4 regions of the Streptomyces sp. SAI-170 genome follow, and region 3 is predicted to be linked to each of the others. Evidence: riboswitches for the same ligand, from Rfam matches in the RefSeq annotation. Region 3 holds a riboswitch; each other region holds the start of a gene.

Region 1 (5,409 bases), 3.5 Mb from region 3:
CCGCGCCACCGGCAAACCGCGCGTCCTCTACTGCGACCACGCCTTCCACGGCCTGACCACCGGCTCCCTGTCCGTCAACGGCGAGGACGGCTTCCGCGACGGCTTCGCCCCGCTGCTGCCCGACACCGCCGTGCCCCTCGGTGATCTCGACGCGCTGGCAAGGGAGTTGAAGAAGGGCGACGTGGCCGCCCTCATCGTCGAGCCGATCCAGGGCAAGGGCGTCCACGAGACGCCGCCCGGCTATCTGCGCTCCGCGCAGGAACTGCTGCACCGGCACAAGGCGCTGCTGATCGCCGACGAGGTGCAGACCGGCCTCGGCCGGACCGGCGACTTCTACGCCTATCAGCACGAGGACGGGGTGGAACCGGACCTGGTGTGCGTCGCCAAGGCCCTGTCCGGCGGGTACGTCCCCGTCGGCGCGACCCTCGGCAAGGACTGGATCTTCAAGAAGGTCTACTCGTCCATGGACCGCGTCCTCGTCCACTCGGCGAGCTTCGGCTCCAACGCCCAGGCCATGGCGGCCGGCCTGGCTGTGCTGTCCGTCATGGAGAACGAGCAGATCGTCGCGAACGCGCGGGCCACGGGCGAGCTGCTGAGGTCCCGGCTCGCCGAGCTGGTCGACCGGTACGAGCTGTTGGCCGACGTACGCGGCCGGGGGCTGATGATCGGCATCGAGTTCGGCCGGCCCAGGTCGCTGAAGCTGCGCAGCCGCTGGGCCATGCTCCAGGCCGCCCGCAAGGGCCTGTTCGCGCAGATGGTCGTCGTCCCGCTGCTCCAGCGGCACCGCATCCTCACCCAGGTCTCCGGGGACCACCTGGAGGTGATCAAGCTGATCCCGCCGCTGATCGTCGGGGAGAAGGAGGTCGACCGGTTCGTCGACGCCTTCACCGAGGTCATGGACGACGCGCACAGCGGGGGCGGGCTGATGTGGGACTTCGGCAGGACGCTGGTGAAGCAGGCGGTGGGCAACCGCTGAGGCTCGACGTTGAGGCTACCGTGAGGTCTTTTGCCTCTGAGGCAACAAATTTGCCCGAGAGGCAAGCCTGCGGCTGAATGGAGAGCATGAGCTCTCACGAGACCGAGCCCTCAGCGGACGAGCCGGCCGCCGAGACGCCGGTGGGTGACCTGCCCGCCGTCGCGCCCCAGCTGCGGGCCCTGCGCCGCCGGGCCTCCCTCACGCTGGAGGCGGCCGCGCGGTCCGCCGGGCTCTCGCCCGCGCATCTGTCCCGGCTGGAGACCGGCCGGCGCCAGGCCTCGCTGCCGATGCTGCTCGCGCTCGCCCGCATCTACGGTACGACCGTCTCCGAGCTGCTGGGCGAGCGCGTCGCCGACCGGGACGCCGTCGTACGGGCCGCCGACATGGAGCCGACCCGGGCGGGCGGCTGGACCTACTGGCAGGCCGGCGCGCCCGGCCGCGGCATGCAGGCCCTGCGGGTGCACGTGCCGTACGGCTCCCAGGGCGACATCGTGCGCGTGCACCCCGGCGAGGAGTGGCTGCACGTCCTGACGGGGCGGCTGCGGCTGCGCCTCGGCGACAGCGCGCACCGCCTCGGTCCCGGGGACAGCGCGCACTTCGACTCGCTGACCCCGCACCGCATCGCCGCCGAGGACGAGGGCGGCGTCGACCTTCTCTTCGTCCACACCCTGCTGCAGAGCCCCACGGCCGCGCTGTGCCTGGGCCCCATGACGGGAGACACGCCATGAGCGACATCGAGGAGAAGTTTCCGCGCACCCTGTGGATCCGGCTGCTGATCTACATCGCGGCCGGGCACGTCTTCGCCGGGTTCCTCTATCTGCTGTTCGAGGTCGGAGCCAAGTAGGCCCCCGCCGCTCAGGCCGGCTCAGTCGAGCAGCCGGTCCCGCAGCAGCTCGCGGGTCTCGGGCGTCACACCGAGGCCCTGCTCCAGATAGGCGTCGACCCCGCCCCAAGTCTCCTCGATGGTCTCCATCGCCGCCGTCAGATACTCCGCGCGGGCGTCGAACAGCGGGCTGAGCAGCTCCATGACCTCCGGCGAGTAGGCGGAGGCGCCGCCGCCCCGGCGCACCTTGTAGCGGCGGTGCTTGGCGTTCGACTCCAGGTAGTCGGTGAGGATCGCGTCGCGCTCGACGCCCAGGGCCAGCAGGGTCACGGCGATCGACAGGCCGGCGCGGTCCTTGCCCGCCGCGCAGTGCATCAGGGCGGGGACGCTGTCCTCGGCGAGGGCGTGCAGCACCTGGGAGTGCTCGGCGGTGCGCTCCTTGACCATGATCCGGTACGAGGTGATCATCCGGTTCGCCGCCTTGCCGTCGGCGAGGATCGAGCGCAGCTGGTCCAGGTCGCCGTCGCGGACCATCTTCCAGAACTCGGCGCCGTCGGCCGGGTCGCTCAGCGGAAGGTTGACGTTGCGCACGCCCGGCAGCTCGACGTCCGGGCCCTCCAGCTTCTGGTCCGCCGCGTTGCGGAAGTCGAAGATCGTGTGCAGGCCCAGGGTGGCGAGAAAGGCCGCGTCCTCGGCGGTCGCGTGCGCGAGGTGGCCGCTGCGGAAGAGCACGCCCTGGCGCACCCGGCGTCCGTCGACGGTCGGCAGTCCGCCCACGTCACGGAAATTACGGACTCCGGCCAGCTCCGGCTCGGTCGACGGGACCTGCTGCGTCACGTGGGGCTCCCTCCGGTCGGGTCCCGCCGGTGCGGCTCGACCGACGGACACGTCCATGACCATACGACTGACTCTACGACACGGCTTCCCTGGGATATGTATGTGCTGCTTCTCCGTCTGCGTCACATCTGGGCTTTCTGTCCGAATTAGCGCCTTCCTTCCAACTCGCTCTGGAATAAAGGAACGTGGAGCAGCGTCACGTGAGCAGCGTCATAGCCGTGACCGTGCGTCGCCCGTCATGCTCACGTAATCAATGCGTTTTTCAAGGGCATTTGACGAATACGGAACGGCTGAATTGCACGGAGGGTGACCGGGAATTCCCGAAAGGGATCAAGAAGAAGGCCTTCGGGTGGAACCTCTTGCTTGTCCCTTTGCGTCTTGGTCGCTTACGTTCGCCACCGATCCGGACGGACGCCTAATCCTGCCGCCGACCGGAGCCCGCGCAAACCCACCCGTGTACGGCAGGAGCGGGGGACCCACAGGTACATCCGCCTGTTCCGGTCTCCGGAAACAGGCTCGGGGTTAAGCCGCGCCCGTCGCGGCCGGACATCTCCAGTCCGCACCCGACAGCTCACCTCGCAGGCGCCGGAGAGGAAAACGCCCATGCCCGCGAAGGGTAAGCACCGCCGTCCCAAGGCCCAGCGCCTGACCCGTTCCATCGCCGTCGCCGGTACCGGTGGCGCCGCACTCGCCCTGCCGCTTCTCGCGGCCACCGGTGCGAATGCCGCGACCGGACAGTCCGTCCCCGAGAAGGCCGTCAGCTCGGCCGCGGCGGTCCAGAAGACCGCCGTCACCACCAAGGCCGCCGAGAAGAAGGCCGCGACGCCGCGCACGTATTCCGTGAAGGTCGGCGACTATCTCTCGAAGATCGCCCAGGAGCAGCACGTCAGCGGTGGCTGGCAGAAGCTGTACCAGGACAACCGTGAGGTCGTCGGCAGCGACCCGTCGCTGATCCACCCGGGCCTGAAGCTGTCGCTCGGCAAGAAGGCCGCGGCCACGCAGTCCTCCGACTCCGACGCGAAGAAGTCCTCCGCGCCGCAGAAGTCCGAGGCGCCGAAGCCGGCCACGCAGTCCTCCGAGACCGCTGACTCCTCGAAGGCCTCCGAGCCGGCCGCCACCCAGGCGGACACCACCGCGGCGAACGGCTACACCGCCCCCGTGAGCGGAGCCACCGTCGGCACCGGCTACCGCGTGGCGGGCAGCATGTGGTCCAGCGGCTACCACACCGGCGCCGACTTCGTCGTCCCGACCGGCACCTCGCTCAAGGCCGTCGGCGCGGGCACCGTCGTCTCCGCGGGCTGGGGCGGCGCGTACGGCAACCAGGTCGTCGTCAAGCTCGCCGACGGCTACTACGCCCAGTACGCCCACCTGTCCGCGCTCTCCGTCTCGGCCGGCCAGACGGTGACCGCCGGGCAGCAGGTCGGCCTCTCCGGCGCGACCGGCAATGTGACCGGCCCGCACCTGCACTTCGAGATCCGCACCACCCCGGACTACGGCTCCGACGTGGACCCGGTCGCCTACCTCCGCTCGCACGGCGTCGCCATCGGCTGACGCCCGCGGCCCACACCGCCGAAGGCCGGACCCCGATCCCCGGGTCCGGCCTTCGGTGCGTCCGGACCCGGGGGTTCGTGGTCGCCGTGTTGCGGTGGTGTGGCGGAGTCCGCCGGGGTGTCGACAGCGGGGGCGGGTTGCGGCCAGAGTGGTCCCCGACAGGACGGCAAGCGCTTTCTTCTGACGTTCTGGCGCGTTCAGCGGTGCACGCCCACGCCGTCACGGCGGCCGTGGTCGAACTCACCGACGCGCGCCCGGAGTTCACCGCAACCACCGGTCGACACTCCGGGGCAGCCCCCGCTCACCCTTGCCGAAGGAGCCTCTTCCGTGACGACCACGCGCAGAACGTTCGGAGCCCTGGCCGCCGGAGCGGCCCTCGCGGCGCTCGCCCCGGCCGGTCCCGCGAGCGCGAGCCCCCGCCACGGGCGTCTGCTCGCCCACGACGACTTCCGGCACGGCCTCGGCCGGTGGGCGACCGAACTGCAGGACGGCGGCACGGTCACCGCGTCCGGCGGGGTGCTGGAGGTGGACGTACCGGCTGGGGCCACGGTCTGGTTCCGGCAGCGGCTCGAAGGCCCGTACGTACTGGAGTACACGGCCGTGCCGGTGTCCGAGGGCGGCGTCAACGACCGTGTCTCCGACCTCAACAACTTCTGGAACGCGGTCGACGCCCGCTCCCCGCACGACCTGTTCGCCACCCCGCGCGGCGGCGCCCTCGCCGAGTACGACCACCTCAGGACGTACTACGCCGGCTACGGCGCCAACGGCAACACCACCACCAGGCTGCGCCGTTACGTCGGGGAGGCGGGGGTCCGGCCGCTCGTGTACGACTACACCGAGCCGCTGCTCGTGCCGAACCAGCCCCACCATGTGCGGATCGTGTCGGCCGGATCGCGCGTGCAGTGGTGGAACAACGGCCGGCTCGTGTTCGACTACACCGACCCCGAGCCGTACACCGGCGGACACTTCGCCTTCCGTACGGTCTGGAGCCACTTCCGGATCAGTGAGTTCCGGATCTGGCGACCGCACCCCCAACAGGGCTGAACGGGAGGTTATTCCCGGACTTGCCGAGACTTTAGGCGTGGCTTATCTCACCGCCCGTCAACCCCTTCCTACGGTCGCGTAGGTCACATTCGAGGGGGAATCATGGGCCGATGTGGCAGACGATTCGAAGAGTGACAGCAGATCAGTGATCGGGTCGTACGTGGCGGTGGGGGACAGC
Region 2 (5,409 bases), 1.5 Mb from region 3:
GGGAGGCGCCGTTGACCGTCATGTGGGCGAGTTGCTGGGCGGCTGTCCAGTACATGGTGGAGAAGGGAGGTTCGGAGACGACATGGCCGTTGATCGCGACGGAGAGGTGCAGGTCGTAGCCGTGGGGCTCCTCGTCGGAGTCGTCGAGGTAGGGCAGCAGCGGGTGGGTGCGCTCCGGCGGGGCGACGCGGGCCTCCTCCAGCGCCTCCAGCGGGGTGATCCACGCCGACACGGAGGTGGCGAAGGACTTGCCGAGGAAGGGGCCCAGGGGGACGTACTCCCAGGCCTGGAGATCGCGCGCGGACCAGTCGTTCAGGAGGCACAGGCCGAAGACGTGGTCGCGGAAGCCGGCGAGTGGCACCGGGCTGCCCATGGGCGACGGCGTGCCGACGAGGAAGCCGACCTCGGCCTCGATGTCGAGGCGGACGGACGGGCCGAACACCGGGGCCGGGTCGGTGGGGGCCTTGCGCTGGCCGGCGGGGCGGATCACGTCGGTGCCGGAGACCACGACCGTGCCGGAGCGGCCGTGATAGCCGATCGGCAGGTGCTTCCAGTTCGGGGTGAGGGAGTCCTCGGCGTCGGGCCGGAACATCTGGCCGACGTTACGGGCGTGGTTCTCGGAGGCGTAGAAGTCGACGTAGTCCGCGACCGTGAACGGCAGGTGCAGGGTCACCGAGTCGAGCGGGTGCATGAGCGGCTCGATGGTCTCGCGGTACGAGGGCACCGTCACCCACGCCGTCAGCGCGCGCCGGACGTCCGACCAGGCAGTGCGGCCCGCGGCCAGCAGCCGGTCCAGGGAGGGCTGGGCGAGCAGGGTGGCGTAGGGGGAGCCGAGGGCCCGGGCCGCCGCGCCCGCGTCGAGGACGTGGTCACCGAGCCGGACGCCGACGGTCCGCTCGTCCGGGCCTCCGGTGGAGAACACACCGTACGGAAGGTTGTGCGGGCCGAAGGGGTCGCCCTCGGGGACATCGAAGGGGGGCATGCGGTTGTGCCTCGCTCTCGTGCGTGCCGTGTGCGGTGCCGTGCGGCCGCCCACCGGTGCGGGGCACAGGTGGGTGGCTGGGCCACACGTTACGGCCGAGGCGGCCGTCTTGGGCAGTGCCCCAGGGCTCGGCGAGGTCCCGCCGCCGGGACGGGGAGAGGAAGGCGCCGGGCAGGCAGGCCGTCGGCCCGGGAAGCGACACCTGGGGGTGAATTACCGGAGCGCGAAAGGGAGTTGAAGGGGCGCGTGGGCTGGGAGGAGGCGCCTTGCGAGGGTCGGTTCGCGCCGGGGTGGGGGCGCGCGATGTCCGTATTCTCTGATCATGGCCGCACCCACCGCATATGCCGAGCGCACCACGTACTCACTCATCGCCACCGATCTGGACGGCACGCTGCTTCGCGGCGACGACACCTTCTCCGATCGGTCGCGGGCCGCTCTGACGCTGGTGGCGCACGCCGGCGCCCGACATCTGGTGGTGACCGGCAGGCCCGCGCCCCGGGTGCGCCCCCTCCTCGAAGACCTGGGCTGTACGGGGCTCGCGGTGTGCGGGCAGGGCGCGCAGCTCTACGACGTCGGCGCCGACCGGCTGCTGTGGTCCGTCACCCTGGACCGGGAGCTCGCCGAGACCGCGCTCGGCAAGATCGAGGCCGAGGTGGGGCAGGTGTACGCGGCCGTGGACCAGGACGGCGTCGACGGGCTCACCCTCATCGAGCCCGGCTACACGATGCCGCACCCGACCCTGCCCGCAGTGCGGGTGCGCCGCCGCGACGACCTGTGGTGCGAGCCGATCAGCAAGGTGCTGCTGCGCCATCCCGACCTGAACGACGACGAGTTGGCGGCGGTGGCGCGGGCGGTGGTGGGTTCGCTGGCGACGGTCACCATGTCGGGGCCCGGGACGGTGGAGCTGCAGCCGTGCGGCGTCACCAAGGCGACGGGCCTGGCGCTGGCGGCCCGCCGGCTCGGTCTGACGCCCGCGGACACCCTCGCCTTCGGTGACATGCCCAATGACATCCCGATGTTCGACTGGGCCGCGCACGGCGTGGCCATGGCCAACGCGCACCCGGAACTGAAGGCGGTGGCCGACGAGATCACCTGCTCGAACGAGGACGACGGCATCGCCGTCGTCCTCGAACGGCTCTACGGCTGAGGGGCCGAGAGGTGATCAGTACGCGCCGAAGACGTTGTCGATCGAGCCGTAGCGGGCCGCCGCGTAGTTGCAGGCGGCGGTGATGTTCGCGACCGGGTCGTACGGGTCGAAGGCGGTGCCGGGCACGTGGTACGCCGCGAAGGTGGGGTCGATGACCTGGAGCAGGCCCTTGGACGGGGTGCCCGCGAGCGCGTTGGAGTCCCAGTTGTTGATGGCGAGCGGGTTGCCCGACGACTCGCGCATGATGTTGCGGTAGATGCCGTCGTAGCTGCCCGGGATGCCGTTCTGGGCCATGACGTCGAGCGACTGGCGGATCCAGCCGTCGAGGGTGTTCGGGTAGATGGTCGCCGACGTGGTGGTCGTGGGGGCGGCCGAGGCGCCGGTCGCGCCGACGAGCGGCAGGGCGAGCGCGGCGGCGGCCACACCGGCGGCGGTGAGGGCACGGGCGAGACGGGGGCGGCGGTTTGCATGCGTGTGCGCAGGCATGGGGAACGTCCTCTCCGGCGCCTGCGAGGTGAGCTGTCGGGTTCGGGCGGAAAGGTGCCCGGCCAGGCCCGAAGAGGCATGGCTTGACCCCAAGCCGTGCCGGGTGTCGTGGCTGGTACGACGTCCGGTACGGCGACTTACCTAGGTCCCCCGCTCCTGCCGCTGCGTGGTCGGTGGATGCCAATGGGCGGCGGCAGGATTCGGCGTCCGCCCGGCAGGCCGGGAACGTATGCGAGAGCACATGGGCGAAACAAGTACCGGATTCACACAAAGCACCGGTCGGGCAAGATCAGTCCGTTTGTGGCACTTGATCCTTTATGGCGACATCCGCTCAACCAGGCGGCGGGGCCCCGTGCATGCCGCGAGGGCCGTTCGCCGCGCGCCCGGCCCCGCAGTGAGCCATCTCACCGTCAGTCACAAGAGCGGCAATTAGGGCATCAGCCCCAACTCGCCCTCAATCGGCGGTCCGTGGAATCCGCCGCTCCCAGGTGCGGTGGAAGACGACCTCGCCGCCCTCCGTGCACACCACCTCGTCGGAGGTGACGAAGTGCTCCGCGTCGCAGCCGATCTCCGAGCGGGTGCGGACGGTGGTGGCCCAGGGCAGCTCGGGCCGGTGCAGCCCGATCGACCACTCCGAGCGGGCGCGGGCCGACAGCGGGTCGTCGGAGCGGATCGTGTACGTCTCCAGCGCCTCCTCGGTGAGCTCGAGGCCGTCCGGGTACACGCGCGTGCCGCCCCGAACCGGAAGGGCCTCCAGGCGCCACACGTCCTCGGCGACCTCGCGCACCACCAGCCGCTCCGGCCGCGGCTCGTCCAGGGTGGCCGGCAGGCTCACCCCCAGCGGCTCGGCCTGCTCGGGCTCCTCGAAGGCGACCTCCGCGCCCGCCCGGCGAGAGCGCACCGGCAGCTCCAGCGTGCTGCCCGCCGGGTCAAGCGTGAAACCGGCCGCCGACTCCGGCTCGGGCCACATCCACGGCCAGTACGCCGAGGAGACGGCGAGCCGGATGCGATGCCCGGCCGGAAAGGCGTACCCGGCGGCGCTAAGGGAGAAGTCCGCCGTCTGCGACGTCCCCTCGGCCACGAGGTCGAGCATCCCGCGTGTGACCAGCGTCGAGGACCCGTCCGGGGCCACGTCGCACAGCCGGGCGGCCACCTGCCCGCGCGGCGTCGCGCAGCTCAGCCGCAGCCGCACCCGGGGCCGCCCCAGCACCCAGGTCTCCTCGCCCACCTCGAACTCGAAGCACGCCGACCGTGCGTCCTCCTCGCGCTGGTCGGGCGGCAGATCGGCGTCATGGCCGAGCGGGCGGAAGCGGCCGGCGTCCACACCGGTGTGCATCGGCGACCGTACGACGACGGGGGCGCCCTGGAGGGCGTACGTCACCGGCGTCACCAGCGGCGACGGCCAGGCGGGCTCGCCGGTCCAGCGGCCGGGCAGCGCCGGCTGCGCCGTGGCCGGGCGGTGCGCGTCGGTGACGTAGGAGCGCAGCAGGGGCTCGCGCAGGACGCCGGTGTCCGCGCCCTTGAGCCAGTGGTCCCACCAGCGCAGCGTCTCCTGGAGGAAGCCGATCGCCGGGCCGGGCGGCCGGTCGCGGTCGGGGTAGCGGTGGGGCCAGGGGCCGAGCAGGCCGCGGACCCGGTCGGCGGGCAGGCGCTCCAGCAGGTGGAGCACGGTGTCGCGGTACGGGTCGTGCCAGCCGCTCACCGCGAGCACGGCCGCGCGGATCGCGTCGGGGTCGACACTGCCGCCGCCCTGCGGCCAGGGAGCGTCCCCGGGCTGCGGGTCCAGCCACGCGTGCACCACCGGCGAGACGGCCTCCAGGCGCTTCAGCCACAGATCGCGCCAGTCCTGACCGGCGTACGACGGATCAGGCGGGAGGCAGACGCGGGCGAGGGCCGCGGCGGAGCGGGTCTGCACCTCTTCCGCCCGGACGGAACCCGAGGCGGAGTGCGGTTCGTTGTCGGGATGGTCGTCCGCGCAGCAGACCGCGACGACCGCCCTGAGCGGCTCGGGCGCGAGAGCCGCGACACGGAGGGAGCTGAGGCCGCCGCGGCCGATGCCGAACATGCCGACCCTGCCGTCGCACCAGGGCCGGCCCGCCAGCCAGAGCACCACATCCACCCCGTCGGCCGTCTCCAGGGCCGAGCAGCCGTCCGCGGGCAGCCCCTCGCTGTTGCCGTACCCGCGGGCGTCGACCCGGACGGAGGCATAGCCGTGCCCGGCGTACCAGGGGTGGCGCTGGGCGTCGCGGACCGCGGTCGAGTCGGTCAGCCGGTCCGGCGCGTACTCGAGGATCACCGGGACGGGCTCGTCCGTCAGGGGCCGCCATACGCGCGCGTGCAGGAGCGTCCCGTCCGCGAGCGGGACACGCAGGTCCTCGTGGGCCGTGTCGTGGGGAAAGGACGTACGGATGCGCATGGCGTGATCCCTCGGGGGGTACCTGGGCTCAACGTTCCGTTAAGTCGATAAATGTCCGTTCTTATCGATTGATCAGCAACATACCGGCCGTGCCGCAATACCGCCCGGCCTGCGGGGTGGGTGGCGGCAGTGATCGAAACGTGACCGGATACGCTGACTTGAGTGATGGCAGCGACCTATCGACATACCGCGTAATCGCCAGTAGACACCAGCAGACAGGAGACCCCTCGTGACCGTCGTCGGGCCGTTCGGGCTGAGCGTGCGGGACCAGGCTCTGGAAGCCGATGTCCAGGCCGGATTGGCGGCTGTCGAGGAAGGGCTGCTCGAGGCCACCAAGAGCGAGGTGCCCTTCATCACCGAGGCCGCCCAGCATCTGGT
Region 3 (5,409 bases):
GGGCATCACATAGTGCAGCCGCTCGCGGATGCGCTGCTCGGCGAACGCGTCGTCCTGCCACCGCGCCTTGAGGTCGCGCAGCTGCTCGACGCGCTCCCGCGCCTGCCGCTGCTGCCGCTCCATGTCGGCGATCTCGGCGCGCTGGGCGACGTACTGCCGCATCGGATAGGCGAGGGCGACGATCAGCGAGCAGACCACCAGGGCGAGCAGTGCGGCCCGGCCGGTGAGCCGGGAGCGGCGCGCCTGGCGGCGGGTCTGGGAGCGGTAGACACGGGCCGCGGTCTGCTCGCCGAGCAGTCGCAGTCTGGTCGCGGTGGAGAACCGGTCCCGGTCCTTCACGGCCATGTTGCCCGCCTCCCGATCACGCGCGTACGTCCCCGCACACGGTACGGGACCGAGTACGGGGACGTACGTACGACGCTGCCTGTCAGGCCGCCTTACGGGGTGACGGTCAGCCCTTGAAGCGCGGGAAGGCGCTGCGGCCGGCGTACACCGCGGCGTCGTCGAGGATCTCCTCGATGCGCAGCAGCTGGTTGTACTTGGCGACGCGCTCGGAGCGGGCCGGGGCGCCGGTCTTGATCTGGCCGCAGTTGGTGGCGACGGCCAGGTCGGCGATGGTGACGTCCTCGGTCTCGCCGGAGCGGTGGGACATCATGCACTTGAAGCCGTTGCGCTGGGCCAGCTCGACGGCGTCCAGGGTCTCGGTGAGCGAGCCGATCTGGTTCACCTTCACCAGCAGGGCGTTGGCGGCGCCCTCCTCGATGCCGCGGGCGAGGCGCTCGGGGTTGGTGACGAACAGGTCGTCGCCGACGAGCTGGACCTTGTCACCGAGACGCTCGGTGATGGTCTTCCAGCCGTCCCAGTCGTCCTCGAACAGCGGGTCCTCGATGGACACGAGCGGGTACGCGTCGACGAGCTCCGCGTAGTACTCGGTCATCTCGGCGGCGGAGCGCTCCTTGCCCTCGAAGGTGTAGACGCCGTCCTTGTAGAACTCGGACGCGGCCACGTCGAGGGCGAGGGCGATCTGCTCGCCGGGGGTGTAGCCGGCCTCCTTGATGGCCTCGAGGATGAGGTCGAGGGCCTCACGGTTGGAGCCCAGGTTCGGGGCGAAGCCGCCCTCGTCGCCGAGGCCGGTGGCCAGGCCCTTGTTCTTCAGGACCTTCTTCAGCGTGTGGTAGACCTCGGCGCCCCAGCGCAGGGCCTCGGAGAAGGACTCCGCGCCGATCGGGGCGATCATGAACTCCTGGATGTCCACGTTGGAGTCGGCGTGCGAGCCGCCGTTCAGGATGTTCATCATCGGAACGGGCAGCAGGTGCGCGTTCGGGCCGCCCAGGTAGCGGAACAGCGGCAGGTCGCTGGCCTCGGAGGCGGCGTGGGCGACGGCGAGGGAGACGCCGAGGATGGCGTTGGCGCCGAGCGAGCCCTTGTTGTCGGTGGCGTCCAGGTCGAACATGGCCTGGTCGATCAGGCGCTGCTCGGTGGCGTCGTAGCCGACCAGCTCCGGGCCGATCTGCTCGATGACCGCGAGGACGGCCTTCTCGACGCCCTTGCCGAGGTAGCGGTTCGAGTCGCCGTCGCGGAGCTCGATGGCCTCGAAGGCGCCCGTGGAGGCGCCGGACGGGACGGCGGCACGACCCGTGCTGCCGTCGTCGAGGCCGACCTCGACCTCGACCGTGGGGTTGCCTCGGGAGTCCAGGATTTCCCGGGCTACGACGACGTCGATGGACGGCACGAGCATCTCCTTCGTGGATGTGACGCTTTTGAGCAGAACCGTGGTGGCTCTGCGAGACGAGCCTAACCGCCTCCGGGGGATCGGCCAGCCGATCGCCCACCCCGTGGACGGAAACCGATCGTAAATTGTTTCCGAACGGAACAAACGGGCGGCGGTGAGCTCGTCCGTGCACAGCCGCGCGCTTCATCGCCGTACGGGCCCGCCCCGGGCACGACCCCTGGGCATGACCCCTGGGCATGACCCCGCCCCGGTGCGTACGGGGGAACACGCACCGGGGCGGGGAGCCGGCGGGGGAAGCGCTGCCTACTTGAGGTGCAGCTGCTGGCCCGGGTAGATGAAGTCGGCGTCGTCGATGATGTCCTTGTTCAGCTGGAACAGCTTCTGCCAGCCGCCCTTGACGTGGTGCTTCTCGGCGATCGAGCTGAGGGTGTCGCCCTTGACGACCTTGTACTCGCCGTCGCCCTTCTCGACCTTCTTGCCGGTCGGGGTGGTGACGGTCTTCTTGGCGGCCGGGCGCTCCTGCGAGCGGGAGGCGCTCTGCTGCTCGGTCTCGCGGGCGGGGGCCGGGGCGGGGGTGCTCTCCTGCGCGGCGGTGCTGCCGGAGTCCGCGGAGCCGCCGTTGTACGGGGTGCTGGACAGGCCCACGCCGCAGACCGGCCAGGCGCCCTTGCCCTGGCCCGCGAGGACCTTCTCGGCGATCTCGATCTGCTGGGACTTGCTGGCCTGGTCGGCCGTGGCGGCGTACTGCGTGCCGCCGTACGCGGCCCAGGTGGAGGCGGAGAACTGCAGACCGCCGTAGTAGCCGTTGCCGGTGTTGATGGACCAGTTGCCGCCGGACTCGCACTGGGCGACGGCGTCCCACTCGGAGGCGGTGGCGGCGGAGGCGTTGCCGGCCGCCATCAGCGGGGCGGCGACGGCGGCGCCGGTCACACCGGCGATGGCGATGGCGCGAGTGGCCTTGGACGGACGACGGTGCTTGCCCTTGCCGGAAAACAGCATGGAGGATCCCCTCACCGACGCCTGCGAGGTGAGCTGTCGGGTTCGGGCCGGTTGAGTTGCCCGGCCGCGGCTCTCACGAGCTGCGGCTTCACCCCAAGCCGGTTCCGGTGTCGAGTTTCCTCAACTGCCGGACCCGGCGCCTACCTTGGGTCCCCCGCTCCTGCCTACGGCGCTTGACGCGACGACTGTTCCCGGGCTGCCACTGGCAGGATTCGGCGTTTGTGGCGGCCGGGGCTCGTGTTGGCGAGCGGTCATGACCGTAGACAGGCGATCGGCGGATTTTCAAAGACGATCAGGGCTTCTGAGACTCATCCCACAGTTTCGCCAAACCGGACATTTAGCGGCGAACCGTGACGTGAACTCCCGCTACTTTTCGACCGGTTCGACCCCTACCGCGAGCGTCTGACCGGGCAGGATGAGGTCCGGGTCGGTGCCGACCGTCTGCCGGTTCTCGGCATACAGCTCCGACCATCCGCCCTGGAGGCCAAGGGAGTCGGCGATGCCCCACAGGCTGTCGCCGGCCCGCACGGTGTACTCGCCGTCGGCGGCGTCCCGCACGACCGCACCGCTGCGCGAGGCGTGACGCCCCGTGGAGTCGCCCGTACGACCGTCCGCCACGCCCTCCTCGACGCCCTCGTCGGCGCTGTCGCCGCGGTGGCGGCCGGTGGCGGTCTCGTCCGAAGAGGTACCACTCTGGCCTGACTTGTCCGAGTCGTCCTGCGCCTCGCCCGTGGCAGAACTGTCGGGCCCCTGTGAAGTGGCGTCGGAGCCTTCGCTCGGGTCGGCATCCGAATCGGGCGAACGATCCGTCTTGGTCGTATTGTCCTGGTCGTCCTGGGTGGTCCGGTCGCTCGCGTCGCTGTCGGCGCTCTCGCCATCGGCCTCGGTCGACGAGCCGTCAGACGACGAGGCCGACTCGGACGGAGAGGGGAGCAGACGGGAGGAGTCGGACGAACCAGACGTGTCGGACGACTGGGGGGTGTCGATCAGGCCGCCCAGGCCCGAGGAGGCGTCGTCGGAGACCCCGGTGTCGACGTCGGCCGGCGCGGAGTCCTCACCGAGGCCCGAGAGCGGGCCGCAGGTCGGCCATGCCGTGACGCCCTGGTCCGCGAGGACGCGCTCGGCGACGGCTATCTGCTGCTGGCGGCTGGCCTGCTCGGGGCTCGGGGCGTAGTCCAGGCCGCCGTAGGTCTCCCAGTCGGTCTGGGTCAGCCTCAGGCCGCCGAAGTGGCCGTAGCCGTCGTTCGCGCTCCAGGCACCGCCCGTCTCGCACTCCGCGACCCGGTCCCAGGTGGTGCCGTCCGCCGCGCTCGCGCCCGAGGCGCCGAGCAGCGGGATCGCGATGGCGGAGCCGGTCACTCCGGCCGCGACGAGGAGAGCCGGAGCCTGGCGGGGGCGACGGTGACGACCGTTCCCGGAGAGCATGCGGAAGCCTTTCGTGCGACAGCAGTGATCGACGCGGCGTGTGATGCGGGGCGCCGCGCTGATGGGTGAACGTATCGACAGACGATCACTTGTCACAAGTTAATGCCGCACAGATCACGTGAAGATCACAGACTTGAGGGTGTGTCACGTTTGTCTGTGTCAGCTTCCTGTGCTGGGCCCGGCACTGGGGGTGAACTCCACCGGCAGCGTGCGCAGGCCCCGCATGATGAGGCCGCCACGCCAGCGCAACTCGGCCGGATCCGCGGCCAGTCGCAGGTCCGGCAGCCGGGTGAGCAGTGTGGCCAGCGCGGTCTGCCCCTCCAGCCGGGCCAACGGGGCGCCCAGGCAGTAGTGGATGCCGTGCCCGTACCCCAGATGCTGGTTGTCGCGGCGGGCGAGGTCGAGGGTGTCCGGGTCCTCGAACCGCGCCGGGTCCCGGTCCGCCGCGGCCAGCACCACCAGCACGGGGTCGCCGGCCGCGATGTCCTGCCCGCCGATGGTCAGCGGCCCGGTGGCGAACCGCCAGGTCGCCAGCTCCACCGGCCCGTCGAAACGCAGCAGTTCCTCCACCCCGGTCGCGAGGAGGCCGGTCTCCTTCGCGGCGAGCGAGCGCTGGAGACGCTCACGCTGCTCGGGGTGGTTGAGCAGGGCGAACGTGCCGTTGCCGATGAGGTTCACGGTCGTCTCGAACCCGGCGAACAGCAGGATGAACGCCATCGCCGCCGCCTCGTTCTCGGTGAGGTGCTCACCGTGGTCCGAGGCGCGGATGAGGCCCGAGATGAGGTCCTCGCCCGGCGCGGGCTCCGCGGGCAGCGCCTCTCGCTTGCGGTGGATGAGCTCGGCGAGATAGCCGCGCATCTTCTTGACCGACCGCGCGACCCCGCCCCGCGGGCCGCCGCCGTGCCGGATCATCATGCCCGCCCAGTCCCGGAAGTCGTCCTGGTCCTCGCGCGGGACGCCCAGCATGTCGCAGATGGCGTAGATGGGCAGCGGGAAGGCGAACTCATGGATGAGGTCCGCCGAGCCCTTCGCCGCGAACTGGTCGATGAGGTGGTCGGTCAACTCCTGCACCCGCGGCGCGAACTCGGCCACCCTGCGCGGTGTGAACGCCTTGCTCACCAGCCGCCGGAGCCTGGTGTGGTCCGGCGGGTCGATGTTCAGCAGATGCGTCATCAACTCCGCCTTGCGCTCACCGGGAATCCCCGTCTTCCCCTTCGCGTGCGCCGGCTCGTCGTGATGCTCCGGGTTCTTCG
Region 4 (5,409 bases), 1.6 Mb from region 3:
GCCGAACAGGTCGGCGGGGCTTTCGCCTGTCTACAGCTTCTCCACCGGCGCGTACCGCAGCAGCAGCCGCTTGGGCTTGGCCTCGCCGAAGTCGACCGTCGCCTCGGCGTTGGCGCCGGTGCCCTTCACGGCCATGACCGTGCCGAGGCCGAACTGGTCGTGGGTGACGCGGTCGCCGACGGCGAGGGAGACGACCGGCTTCTCCGCCGCCGTACGGCGCGTGGCGAAGCCGGAGGCGCCCGACGCCGAGGAGCGCGAGCGGGAGGAGGACAGCGAGGCGGCGATCCCGGAGGCGGGGCCGGAGGACATCGGCGCGGTGGCGCCGGTTCGCTTCCAGTCCACGTGCTGCGTCGGGATCTCCTCCAGGAAGCGGGAGGGCGGGTTGTACGACGGCTGCCCCCAGGCGCTGCGCAGTGCCGCGCGGGTGAGGTACAGCCGCTCACGCGCGCGCGTGATGCCGACGTAGGCCAGGCGGCGCTCCTCCTCCAGCTCCTTGGTCTGGCCGAGGGCGCGCATGTGCGGGAAGACGCCGTCCTCCATGCCGGTGAGGAAGACGACGGGGAACTCCAGGCCCTTGGCGGTGTGCAGGGTCATCAGGGTGATGACGCCGGAGCCTTCCTCGTCCTCGTCGGGGATCTGGTCGGAGTCGGCGACGAGTGCGACCCGCTCCAGGAAGGCGGCCAGCCCTCCGGCGGCCCCTTCCTCCGACTCCTGCTCGAACTCCAGGGCCACGGCGGCGAGTTCCTGGAGGTTCTCGATGCGGGTCTCGTCCTGCGGGTCGGTGGAGGCCTGGAGCTCGGCGAGGTAGCCGGTGCGTTCGAGGACGGCCTCCAGGATGGTGGCCGGTCCCGCGCCGGACTCGACGATCGTACGGAGTTCCTCCATCAGCGTGTTGAACCGCTTGACGGCGTTCGTGGACCGCGCGGCCATGCCGTACGCCTCGTCGACCCGCTTGAGCGCCTGCGGGAAGCTGATCTTCTCCCGCTGGGAGAGGGCGTCGATCATCGCCTCGGCGCGCTCGCCGATGCCGCGCTTGGGGACGTTGAGGATGCGCCGCAGCGGGACGGAGTCCTCGGGGTTGGCCAGCACCCGGAGGTAGGCCAGGACGTCCCGGACCTCCTTGCGCTCGTAGAAGCGGACGCCGCCGACGACCTTGTAGGGCAGGCCGACGCGGATGAAGACCTCTTCGAAGACGCGGGACTGGGCGTTGGTGCGGTAGAAGACGGCGACGTCGCCGGCCTTCGCTTCGCCCGCGTCCGTGAGGCGGTCTATCTCGTCGGCGACGAACTGCGCCTCGTCGTGCTCGGTGTCGGCGACATAGCCGGTGATGCGCGCGCCGGAGCCCGCGTTGGTCCACAGGTTCTTGGGGCGGCGGGACTCGTTGCGCTCGATGACGGCGTTGGCCGCGGAGAGGATCGTCTGCGTGGAGCGGTAGTTCTGCTCCAGCAGGATCGTCGTCGCGTCCGGGTAGTCCTCCTCGAACTGGAGGATGTTGCGGATGGTCGCGCCGCGGAAGGCGTAGATCGACTGGTCCGCGTCACCGACGACGCACAGCTCGGCGGGCGGCACGTCGTACTCGCTGGGCGGTACATCGACGGGGTGCTCGGTGGTCCCCACCAGCTCGCGCACCAGGGCGTACTGGGCGTGGTTGGTGTCCTGGTACTCGTCGACCAGGACGTGCCGGAAACGGCGGCGGTAGTGCTCGGCGACGTCCGGGAAGGCGCGCAGCAGGTTGACCGTCGTCATGATCAGGTCGTCGAAGTCGAGGGCGTTCGCCTCGCGCAGCCGGGACTGGTAGAGGGCGTAGGCCTGGGCGAGGGTCTTCTCGAAGCCGTCGGAGGCCTGGGCGGCGAAGTCCTCCTCGTCGATCAGCTCGTTCTTGAGGTTGCTGATCTTGGCACTGAAGGACTTGGGCGGGAAGCGCTTGGGGTCGAGGTCCAGGTCGCGGCAGACCAGGGCCATCAGGCGCTTGGAGTCGGCGGCGTCGTAGATCGAGAAGGAGGAGGTGAAGCCGAGCTTCTTGGACTCGCGGCGCAGGATGCGCACGCACGCGCTGTGGAAGGTCATGACCCACATCGCGTTGGCCCGGGGGCCGACGAGCTGCTCGACGCGCTCCTTCATCTCGCCCGCGGCCTTGTTGGTGAAGGTGATCGCGAGGATCTGGCCCGGGTGCACGTTCCGCTCGGCGAGCAGGTGGGCGATGCGGTGGGTGAGCACACGGGTCTTGCCGGAGCCGGCGCCGGCCACGATGAGCAGGGGCGTGCCGGAGTGGACGACGGCGGCGCGCTGGTTCTCGTTCAGCCCCTCCAGCAGCGCTGCCGCGTCCAGGGCCGGGCGCGGGGCGCCGTCGCGGTAGTAGGCGTCCCGGTCCGGGGGCACGTCGAACTTCCCGCCGAACAGATCGTCCGGAAGCTGCTCCGGAGCGTGATCGTCCTCGGGCGGCGGCGGGTGCTCCTCCTCGTGCCCGCGAGGGCTCTGGAGGTCCGCCAGGAAGCTGTCGTCAAAGAGGCTGCTCATCGCTCTCCGAGTCTAGGGGTCGCCACTGACAACCGGTCGCCGTCTCGAGAACTCCGCCGACACCACCCTGCGTGACCCTGTGGGCACGGCCTGCGGCACTTCTGTCCCGCTCACGCCAAGGTCACGAAAATGTATCGGGCATATCACCCGTCAACCTTCACAGGGGCCACACGAGTTGGCTACGGTGCCGGGCAGGCCGTACGACCCCCACCGGCGAACGTCGCCGGGCCGCGCGGCCTCCGCCGAGTCCGGTGCGCCCGCACGCCACCGGAGCCGGGGACCCACCGAACCTGGGGTGAATCGGCCCACTCCCTCGCGGGGAGCGCCGTAGGGCACACCTTCCGAACACGCCCGAACCCGACAGCTAACCCGGTAGGCGGCAGATGGAAGGAGTCGCCACCCTTGGCGTCGCACCGCAAGCCGCGCACCACCGGGACGCGCGTCGCAGGCATACGGACCCCCGCCCTGGCCACCGCGGCCCTCACCTCCGTGGCCCTGCTGTCCCAGACGGCCAACGCCAGCCCCTCGGACGACGACCGGGCGAGCCTGGAAGAGGTCGAGAAGAAGGTCGACGATCTCTACCGGCAGGCGGAGACGGCGACCGAGAAGTACAACGCCGCCAAGGAGCGGACCGCCAAGCAGCGCAAGCGCGTGGACTCCCTCCTCGACGACGTGGCGAAGCGCACCGAGCAGCTGAACGAGGCGCGCGAGCAGCTCGGCTCCTTCGCCGCGGCCCAGTACCGCACCGGCGCGTCCGCGCCCGACACGGCGACCCTCCTGCTCGCGGACACCCCGCAGGACTACTTCGACCAGACCCAGCTGATGGACCGGCTCACCGGCCGCCAGAAGGACGCGGTCGACGACTACATCACCCAGCAGTCCGCGACCATGGAGAAGCGCCGCGAGGCCACCGAGAGCCTGTCGACGCTCACCGACTCGCAGACCGAGCTGAGGACGGCCAAGGCCACCGTCCAGAAGAAGCTCTCCACCGCGCGCGTGCTGCTGTCCCAGCTGACCGCCGAGGAGAAGGCACGGCTCGCGGCGATCGAGGAACGCAAGCGCGAGGAGGCCGCCCGCAAGGCCGCCGAGCTCGCCGCGCAGCAGGCCGCGGAGGAGGAGCGGCAGCGCAAGGCTGCCGAGGCTGCGGCGCAGGAGGAGGCCGCGAGCGGCGACTCGTCCACCTCGACCGGCGGCACCGGCACCTCTGACCCCTCGACGACCCCGACCTCCCCGACCACCGACTCCACCTACGCCGCCAAGGCCGAGAAGGCGCTCGCCTTCTCCCGCGCCCAGATCGGCAAGCCGTACGTCTGGGGCGCGACCGGCCCCGACTCCTACGACTGCTCCGGTCTCACCCAGGCCGCCTGGAAGGCCGCGGGCGTGGACATCCCGCGCGTCACGTACGACCAGGTCAACTCCGGCACGACGGTGCCGTTGTCGGACGCCCAGCCCGGTGACCTCGTCTTCTTCTACGCCGACGTCACCCATGTCGGCATCTACATCGGCAACGGCATGATGATCCACGCCCCGAAGCCGGGCGCGTACGTCCGCGAGGAGTCGATCTACTACGACGGGGAGTCCTCGATCCACAGCGTGGTGCGGCCGGCCTGACCTTCGCCGCTCAGCGAGCTGTCGGTCTTGGGGCGGCGAGCCCGGTGCCGGGCCGCCGCCTCGAGGGCGCGCCACTGGATGGCCCATGCGAACGCGCGGACCCCGTACCCGCTCCCTAGCATCGGCCGCATGCCCGGTACCTCTTCCCTGCGCGCCTGGTGGGCGCAACGCCCGCCCGCCGCCGGGGCCGCCGTGATGGCGACCGGCGTCGTCTCGGTCGGGCTGCACCTGGCCGGGCACGAGGTGCTGTCCCGGATTCTGCTCGCCCTGGCCGGCGCCGCGTGGCTGGGACTGGCCGCGGATTTCGTCGTACGACTGCTGCGGGAGCGGTCGAGGTGGCTGGCCGAGGCCGGGACGCCGGCGGCGCTGACGGCCGTCGCCGCGACCACCGTCCTCGGCACGCGCGTGTCCGCTCTGGGCTGGCAGGCCCTGGCCGGGGCGCTGCTGGCGCTGGCCACGCTGTTGTGGCCGGTGCTGCTGGTGGACGTCATCAAGCACTGGAAGCCGCGTATGCCGGGTGCGGTGTTCCTGGGCTGTGTGGCGACGGAGGGGCTCGCCGTGCTCGGGGCGACGCTCGCGGCGGCGGAGCATGCAGCCTGGCTCGCGCACGCGGCACTGGTGCTGTTCTGGCTGGGGCTCGTCCTCGACGGCTTCACGCTGGCCCGCTTCGAGCCGGCCGAGATGACGCGTGGGGCCGGTGATCAGTGGGTCGCGGGCGGGGCGCTGGCGATCGCGGCGCTCGCCGGCTCCCGGCTGATCGCCGCCGACAGCGCGCGGCTGCGGCTGTGGAACGACGACGCCCACGGTGTCCTGCGCGCGGTCACCGCGGCGGTGCTCGTCCTCGCCGTGGCCTGGTACGCCGTCCTGCTGGTCACCGAGGTGGGGTGGCCGCGCCCCCGCTACGACGTGCGGCGCTGGGCCACCGTCTTCCCGATGGGCATGACGGCGGCGGCGACGCTGTCCTTCGCCGCCGCCGACGATGTGCCGTGGCTGAAGGGGCCGGGGCGGGTGCTGCTGTGGATCGGGGTGGCCGCCTGGCTGGCCGTCGCCGTCGGGGCCGTCCTGAACGCCCGGACCGAGCTGCGCGGTCCGGCGCCCCGGCACCGCGCGGAGCGGGTCAGGTCCAGAGCACCGCGATGAAGATGTTCGCCGTGGTCAGCAGGCCGACCAGGCCGAACATCCCCTTGTCCACCTTCTCCTCGTCCCGCTTCACATAGACGAGCCCCAGGATCACGATCAGCAGGGCCAGCTTCACGCCGATCTTGATGTTGTTCACCGACT

Evidence for each region. A riboswitch is a leader RNA that binds a small molecule or an ion and turns the genes downstream of it on or off. The one in region 3 is predicted to bind cyclic di-AMP.
Region 1: linked by a shared signal. The riboswitch ahead of RKD23_RS06990 (peptidoglycan DD-metalloendopeptidase family protein) and the one ahead of RKD23_RS22390 (transglycosylase family protein) in region 3 are both predicted to bind cyclic di-AMP.
Region 2: linked by a shared signal. The riboswitch ahead of RKD23_RS15730 (transglycosylase SLT domain-containing protein) and the one ahead of RKD23_RS22390 (transglycosylase family protein) in region 3 are both predicted to bind cyclic di-AMP.
Region 4: linked by a shared signal. The riboswitch ahead of RKD23_RS14825 (NlpC/P60 family protein) and the one ahead of RKD23_RS22390 (transglycosylase family protein) in region 3 are both predicted to bind cyclic di-AMP.

Annotation. Positions count from the first base shown of each region.
Region 1 is NZ_JBMGQD010000001.1:1,519,378-1,524,786, reverse strand. It holds gene RKD23_RS07010 (aspartate aminotransferase family protein) at 1-976, shown strand, start outside; gene RKD23_RS07005 (helix-turn-helix domain-containing protein) at 1,063-1,704, shown strand; gene RKD23_RS07000 (DUF6126 family protein) at 1,701-1,820, shown strand; gene RKD23_RS06995 (tyrosine-protein phosphatase) at 1,842-2,636, opposite strand; cyclic di-AMP (ydaO/yuaA leader) riboswitch at 3,076-3,236, shown strand; gene RKD23_RS06990 (peptidoglycan DD-metalloendopeptidase family protein) at 3,240-4,187, shown strand; gene RKD23_RS06985 (DUF6250 domain-containing protein) at 4,515-5,231, shown strand; gene RKD23_RS06980 (SGNH/GDSL hydrolase family protein) at 5,377-5,409, shown strand, end outside.
Region 2 is NZ_JBMGQD010000001.1:3,543,503-3,548,911, reverse strand. It holds gene fahA (fumarylacetoacetase) at 1-982, opposite strand, end outside; gene RKD23_RS15735 (HAD family hydrolase) at 1,305-2,129, shown strand; gene RKD23_RS15730 (transglycosylase SLT domain-containing protein) at 2,145-2,615, opposite strand; cyclic di-AMP (ydaO/yuaA leader) riboswitch at 2,619-2,801, opposite strand; gene RKD23_RS15725 (CocE/NonD family hydrolase) at 3,070-5,031, opposite strand; gene RKD23_RS15720 (polyprenyl synthetase family protein) at 5,261-5,409, shown strand, end outside.
Region 3 is NZ_JBMGQD010000001.1:4,996,827-5,002,235, reverse strand. It holds gene RKD23_RS22400 (FtsB family cell division protein) at 1-345, opposite strand, end outside; gene eno (phosphopyruvate hydratase) at 452-1,732, opposite strand; gene RKD23_RS22390 (transglycosylase family protein) at 2,036-2,731, opposite strand; cyclic di-AMP (ydaO/yuaA leader) riboswitch at 2,735-2,913, opposite strand; gene RKD23_RS22385 (transglycosylase family protein) at 3,098-4,156, opposite strand; gene RKD23_RS22380 (cytochrome P450 family protein) at 4,316-5,409, opposite strand, start outside.
Region 4 is NZ_JBMGQD010000001.1:3,361,621-3,367,029, forward strand. It holds gene pcrA (DNA helicase PcrA) at 31-2,517, opposite strand; cyclic di-AMP (ydaO/yuaA leader) riboswitch at 2,748-2,911, shown strand; gene RKD23_RS14825 (NlpC/P60 family protein) at 2,920-4,128, shown strand; gene RKD23_RS14830 (hypothetical protein) at 4,258-5,268, shown strand; gene RKD23_RS14835 (hypothetical protein) at 5,246-5,409, opposite strand, start outside.